2 linked regions of the Methanococcus vannielii SB genome follow. The protein of the gene in region 2 binds, or shares a complex with, the protein of the main gene of each other region. Links are inferred from orthologs where the notes say so. Each region holds a gene or a part of one and is shown on either strand. Other genes may lie near its edges. The genes, in order: pyrI and pyrB.

Evidence for each region.
Region 1: the proteins of pyrB (region 2) and pyrI are in contact, whole or in part, in a crystal structure (PDB 2BE9), measured with the Sulfolobus acidocaldarius proteins. The link is inferred for Methanococcus vannielii SB from one-to-one orthologs. Residues at the interface, in WP_011278411.1 of Sulfolobus acidocaldarius: Asn83, Leu84, Ala85, Asp86, Arg89, Lys103, Tyr104, Asp105, Gly106, Ala107, Arg109, Phe110, Glu113, His127, Arg169, Glu192; in WP_011278410.1 of Sulfolobus acidocaldarius: Asn115, Tyr117, Cys118, Ile119, Asn122, Asp123, Val124, Glu125, Ala126, Arg141, Glu143, Tyr144, Cys145, Glu146, Ile148.

Annotation. Positions count from the first base shown.
Region 1 is NC_009634.1:481,698-485,000, forward strand. The notes cover bases 273-3,238. They hold pyrI (aspartate carbamoyltransferase regulatory subunit), read left to right. Parts: upstream 273-1,515; coding sequence 1,516-1,962; downstream 1,963-3,238. Other genes in these bases: MEVAN_RS02190 (phospholipase D-like domain-containing protein), read left to right, coding at 273-828; MEVAN_RS02195 (TfuA-like protein), read left to right, coding at 825-1,481; sucC (ADP-forming succinate--CoA ligase subunit beta), read left to right, coding at 2,079-3,167; MEVAN_RS02210 (hypothetical protein), read left to right, coding at 3,181-3,238. Also shown: MEVAN_RS02185 (aspartate aminotransferase family protein), read right to left, coding at 1-48; more of MEVAN_RS02190, read left to right, coding at 256-272; more of MEVAN_RS02210, read left to right, coding at 3,239-3,303. UniProt on the Methanocaldococcus jannaschii protein: Involved in allosteric regulation of aspartate carbamoyltransferase.
Region 2 is NC_009634.1:976,569-979,799, forward strand. Bases 197-3,090 are described here. They hold pyrB (aspartate carbamoyltransferase), read right to left. Parts: upstream 2,151-3,090; coding sequence 1,242-2,150; downstream 197-1,241. Other genes in these bases: MEVAN_RS04900 (bis-aminopropyl spermidine synthase family protein), read left to right, coding at 197-578; MEVAN_RS04905 (30S ribosomal protein S8e), read right to left, coding at 691-1,077; MEVAN_RS04915 (DUF2304 domain-containing protein), read left to right, coding at 2,232-2,585; MEVAN_RS04920 (hypothetical protein), read left to right, coding at 2,672-2,872; cobM (precorrin-4 C(11)-methyltransferase), read right to left, coding at 2,885-3,090. In the rest of the region: more of MEVAN_RS04900, read left to right, coding at 1-196; more of cobM, read right to left, coding at 3,091-3,231. UniProt on the Methanocaldococcus jannaschii protein: Catalyzes the condensation of carbamoyl phosphate and aspartate to form carbamoyl aspartate and inorganic phosphate, the committed step in the de novo pyrimidine nucleotide biosynthesis pathway.

The sequences.
Region 1 (3,303 bases), 490 kb from region 2 along the record:
TTTACTTTCTTCAAGGATTACATTATCCATTTCTTGATTACTAAGCATAATATCACCATAAAAATTAAATTAGTACATTTTAAAATAATTAGACATTTTTACTTCACTTACTAATAAAAACATATTTTTAGAAATTAATTAATACAATCATGTTTAAAAATATATTGTTTTTTAAAAAAATTAAATTTTAATAAAATTCGTTATAATTTGTTAAATATTTAAAATATGTAAAAAATGAAAGAGTTAGGGATTTTAATGGAATTTTTAAGTAATATATATCCATATATTGCCATTTTAAATTTTTTGATGTTATCCATGCTTTTTATCCTGTTTATAAAATATTCAAGCCTTTTAAGGAATTCTTTTAAATATTCGTATAGTAAAGTCTGTCCTGATGATAGAATTGAAGTTTTAAATGATGAAAAGTACTATTACTATATACTAAATAAAATAAAATCTGCAAAACGTGAAATTAATATAATAATGTTTTCGATATATAAAAGTGAAAAAACAGCAGAATTAATAAATGAGCTAATAGAAGCACGTAATCGAGGAGTTATGGTTCGTGTAATCTTGGAAGAAGACGTTGGCTCAAATATCCTTGCACAAAGTCGCCTTTCAAGCAAAAAAGTCCTTGTAAAATTTCACGATTCAAAAAAGACCCACAACAAATTTATTATAATTGACGATACAGTAATAGTTGGGAGCCACAACTGGACTGACAAGGCACTTTTTCAAAACAAAGAGTCCAGTATAGCTTTAATTAATAAAGTCGTTTTAGAGGAAGAGAAACGCTATTTTGAGTTATTATGGGGTGCTTCTGAATGAAAGTAGCAATTTTTTCAAAATTAACAGTTAAAGAAAACGAAATAAGGAGTATTATGAAATATTTTGATGTTGACATATATCCTCCAATAAAAAGAGGAGATTTAACTTTTGAAAAGATGAAAGAATACGGCGTTATAGGAATAATTGACGGGTGCTTTTTACAAAATACTGCTGTATCCCATAGGGAGATATTAAAAATCATGGAAAATGGAGTAAAAGTATTCGGTTCTGGATCAATGGGTGCTTTAAGGGCTTCAGAACTCGATACGTATGGAATGATTGGAATTGGGAAAGTTTATTATAAGTACAAATCAGGAATTGTTTTTGATGACGATGAAGTTGCTGTAACTTTTGATGAAAACTTAAATCAGATAACTTTTTCAATGGTAAGTTTTAGGGAAATGGTAAATAGTGCATTAGTTGAAGGAATAATAACTAAAATAGACGCACAAAATATTATAGATGCTGGAAAAAATTTATATTACCCATTAAGGACGTATGAAAATGCAATTAAAAAGGCAGGAATTTTAGAGGATAAAAAAGAAACGCTACTAAATTACCTTGAAAAACAAGAAGATATTAAAAGAAAAGATGCTTTTGAAATGATTTCAAAGATAATTGAATATGTAAACTGCAATATAAATATAGTTTAAGAACTTTAAATTTTTATCAAAAATAGGTGGAGCCATGAAAGTGGAACTAAAGGTAAAACCAATAGAAAATGGTACGGTAATAGACCATATCGAAAGTTCTAAAGCCCTAAAGGTTTATGACTTACTAAAAATTAATGAAAGTATGCCCGTAACTTTAGCACTTAATGTATCTTCAAAAAAAGGCAGTTTAAAAGATATTTTAAAAATTGAAGGTCTTGCACTTTCAAAAGCAGATGTAAATAAAATTGCCCTAGTATCTCCAAACGCAACCATAAATATCATAAAAGACGGTAAAGTAGTATCTAAATTCAAAGTAGGCATTCCAAATAAAATTGATGGAATAGTAAAATGCACAAATCCAAACTGCATTACAAATAAAGAAGGCATAAAAAGCAAATTTACAGTTGAACAAAAAGACACATTAAAAATAAGATGCGACTACTGTGAAAAATTTATCAATTCTATAATCATATCAAGATAATTAATATAAAGATAATTAATACCACAGTTAATTTAAAAGTAATTTTATACATTAATCAAATTTTTATATTTTAGCCGATATATTATTACTGAAACGAGATTATGTTGGTGATTTTCATGAAATTACACGAATACGAAGCAAAAAGAATTTTCAATGAAAATGGAATACCCATACCAAAAGGAATTGTTACAAAAACTAAATTAGAGGATATTGAAGGCCCAGTTGTAATTAAAGCACAAGTTTTAGTTGGGGGAAGGGGTAAAGCAGGCGGAATTTTATTTGCAGATACATTAAATGAAGCAAATTCAAAAATAGAATCTTTAATTGGAAAAGAAGTGAAGGGTGAACATGTAGAGTCGCTTTTAATTGAAGAAAAGATTAAAATCTTAAAGGAATACTATGTTGGAGTTGTAGTTGATAGAAATGAGAAAAATAACGTAGTTATCTTTTCAACTGAAGGCGGGGTAGATATCGAGGAAATTGCAAGGACGTCCCCTGAAAAAATTATAAAATACCCTGTTGAAGCAGGTAGTGAATTTTTACCCTACAATGCAAGAAATATGCTTAAAAAAGCAGGTTTAAGTTCTGAAGAAATACCAAAAGTTGCAGATATAATATGTAAGGTATATTCTGCATTTAAAAAAATGGATGGAGTACTTGCAGAAGTAAATCCGCTTGTAATTACAAGTGAAGGGAAAATTCTAGCTGCAGATGCTGTTTTAAATGTTGATGATGATGCATACTTTAAACATTCTTACATGGAATTTGAAGAATTTAAAAAACAAGAAAAGTCAGAATTTGCATACGTTGAGCTCGATGGAGATATTGCAGTTATAGGGAACGGTGCTGGGCTTACACTTGCTAGTATGGACGTTGTAAAGGAATTTGGTGGAAATCCTGCATGCTTCTTAGATATTGGCGGGGGGGCCACAAGAGAAATTGTAAAAAGTGCACTTTTAAAGGCTACTGCTAGAAATAGTGTTAAGGGCGCATTTATAAACATCCTTGGAGGAATTACAAGGTGTGATGAAGTTTCAAAGGGAATAGTAGATGTTTTAAAAGAAAAGCCGGAACTTAAATTTGCAGTAAGAATGATGGGAACCAATGAAAAAGAAGGAAGGGAAATACTAACGAAAAACAATGTAAGTTATGAAAATTCAATGGAAGATGCCGCAAAAGCACTTACAAAGATAATAAACAATTAAAAAATTTAAAGGCGTGGTCTTTTTGTTTAGCCTGTATCGAAAAAAGAAGGAAACTGTTGTATCACGGGAAAAATACGAAAATATCAAAAAAATATACTTAGATACTAAAAAATCGTATTTAGACTTAGAATCCAAA
Region 2 (3,231 bases):
GGTTACTTAATCTTATTTTAGAAGTTTCAAAAAAAGAAAATTTAAATATTAAAACAATTCACTGGGATTTTAAAAACGAGCTTCCAAAAGAGCTGCATGAAAAATTTGATACCGTATTTACCGATCCACCCTACACGTTAAACGGTGCAGTGTTATTTATGTCAAGAGGAATTGAGGCACTTGGAAATGATGGTGTTTTATACCTTGCATTTTCCCATAAACCCGTTGAAGAATACATTGAACTTCAAAAGTCAATTAACAATATGAACTTTCTAATTTATGAATTAATTCCAGGATTTAACTTCTATGAAGGAACCGAAATTATTGGAAACACTACATTTTTAGCACGACTTATCGGGAAAAATTTAAAAAAAATTGAAGTGGATTTTAAAAAAATATACACTGGAGAATTAAAACCAACTTTAAGATATTATAGGTGTATGAAATGCGAAAAAATCCATGAAGTCGGGGATAAAATTAAAAGAATCGAGGAGTTAACCTGTGAATGCGGTGGAAAAAAATTTTCGATGGTTAAAAGGTTAAAAGTAAAGGAAAATACTGAATTAAATAATTATTAACTTAAAAATATAACAATAAAACATCTATTTTTTTAAATTGAAATAATTTAAAATGAATATATAAAAAATAAAAAAATTAAGAGTAATATAAAAAATAAAGATAAAAATTAGATTATTCGGATAATAAAACAGCGTTTACAACGCCATCTTGTCCAGGTCTTGAGGTAACTTTTGCTTTACCCATTTCTGTTTCGATTATTGCGCCTTTTGTAATTACGTTTCTTCTAATATAGTGTTTGTTTGCCTTGTTGTCGATAACTTTTGTTACTAAAACTTTTTTACAAACTTTGTTTACCTGATCAAAGACGTTTGCGTAGTTAGTTTTTTCTAACTTAACTTTTAAGTTTGCGCCCCTACATCTTACAATTTTCCTTTTGATTACTGCTGAAATGTGTGTTTCTACTGCAGGCCTTCCCATTTCTCTTTTATGCTTTTTAGTGACAAGCCTTAATTTAGCGCCTGTTGATTTTCTTTTACTTGTTCCTTGCCATATTGCCATAATTACACCTTATTTATTGATTTTTCAAAAAAATAGTGATTTTCCTTTGTATTATACTATGTTTTGAGAGAGTATGCGAGTATAATATGTGATTGACATAATAGTATAAAAAATTAACTGCTTTTAAAAGTTATAAATTACCAAAATAAACATATAAAATCAGATTATTTTTGCAAATCTTTTGATAAAAGGCTTAAAATCGCCATTCTAACCGGAACTCCGTAAAAAGACTGTTTGAAATACTTTGCTTGATTTAAACTATCGACTTTTGAATCGATTTCATCTACCCTTGGAAGCGGGTGCATTATTATTAAATTTTTTTCCAAAACGTGCTCTTTTAAAAGCCTGTAGGTACCTTTTACTTTTTGATATTCGTTTAAATCAATAAATCTCTCTTTTTGAATTCTTGTCATGTAAACTACATCAACATCTTCAATATTAATTTCACTAGTTTCACTCAGTAAAACTTTTCCATCAATATATTCTAAAACTTCCCTTGGTATTTTTAATTCATCTGGAGAAATAAGGCGTAGTTCCACATTTTTAAACAGAGATAACGCTTGGCATAATGAATGAACAGTTCTACCATATTTTAAGTCGCCAATAAATGCAATTTTTAAGCCGTCAATTTTACCAACTTCTCGCTTTATAGTATATAAGTCAAGAAGTGTTTGTGTTGGATGCTGGTTTGAGCCATCGCCTGCATTTATTACTGGAACACCTGAAACCTCACTTGAAAGTCTTGCAGCACCTTCTGAAGGGTGCCGGATAACAATTAAATCGCTGTATCCACTTATTACTTTTATAGTATCAGTTAAAGACTCGCCTTTTGTTACCGAAGTATTTGAAATATCTGTAAAACCAATAACATTTCCACCAAGCCTTTTCATTGCAGTTTCGAAAGACAATCTCGTTCTTGTAGACGGCTCATAAAAAAGAGTTGCTAAAATTTTGCCGTTTAATATATCAGAATGCCCCTTTTCATTTAAAACAGCTTCCATTTTTTCAGATTCTTCCAAAATACGAAGAATATCATCTCGCCCGATGTCCCTCATTGAAATCAGATGTCTCATTAAACCACCGGCATTTTTCATTAGTTATAAATTAAATATATATAAAATTATTGTAGAAATAAATATATCGAGGTGTAATTAATGGAACTTGTTCAAAATATTGGAATATTTTTAGGTATTTTAGCAATATTAAAATTAATAAAACAGGCTAAAAAAAGTTCAATTTCCCCATTCGTAGCTATTTTATGGGCAATTTTTGGGATTACCATACTTTTTATGATAGTGTTTCCAAAATATTTATCGTATATTGCAAAACCGCTTGGAATTGATAGAGGAATTGATGTATTAGTATACTTTGGAATAATTGCACTGTTTTTTTTACTATATAAAACATACGTTAAAACAGAACATCTGGAAAGAGAAATTACAGGAATTATTTCAGAAATTGCAATAAGAGATAGGTTTGAAGGAAAATCTAAAAGAAAGGTTGAATAACTGAAAATATTGTTATAAAGTACTAAAACTACTATAAATTATTATAAAATATTATAATACCGTAATGGTATTTAAGAGGTGAAAAAATGATAAATAACGAATTAATATTAGAAACAGCACCTTATGTTCAGGATTTAGAATATATAAAAGAATTAATTGAAAATTCAAAGGATATAACTGACTTAGTAATTCTTTTAAATAAATTAATAGCAGATGAAAAAGAAATTTCAAAAAAAACCGATTTAAAAATTTTAATGGAAAAAATAGAAGAATTAAAATTGATTTAATTTTTAAATATCTTACTGTTTTACACCCCTATATTCGTGTTCAAAATCTTTGTCATAAAGTTTTGAATATTCGTAAAATTTCGGATTCATTGCATTTCCAACTATGATTAGGGCCGTTTTTGTAATTTTTTCTTCCTTAACCTTTTTTGAAATATCAGTTAAAGTTCCAGTTATTTTTTTTTCATCAGGCCATGATGCATGATATACAACCGAAACTGCTGTATCTTTATTGTATCCTCCTTCAATTAATTCTTCACATACTTTTTCTATCATTCCTGTTCCAAGATAAATTGCCATTGTAGCGTTGTGTTTTGAAAGAGCGATTAGACTTTCTTTTTCGGGTTTTTTAGTTCGCCCTT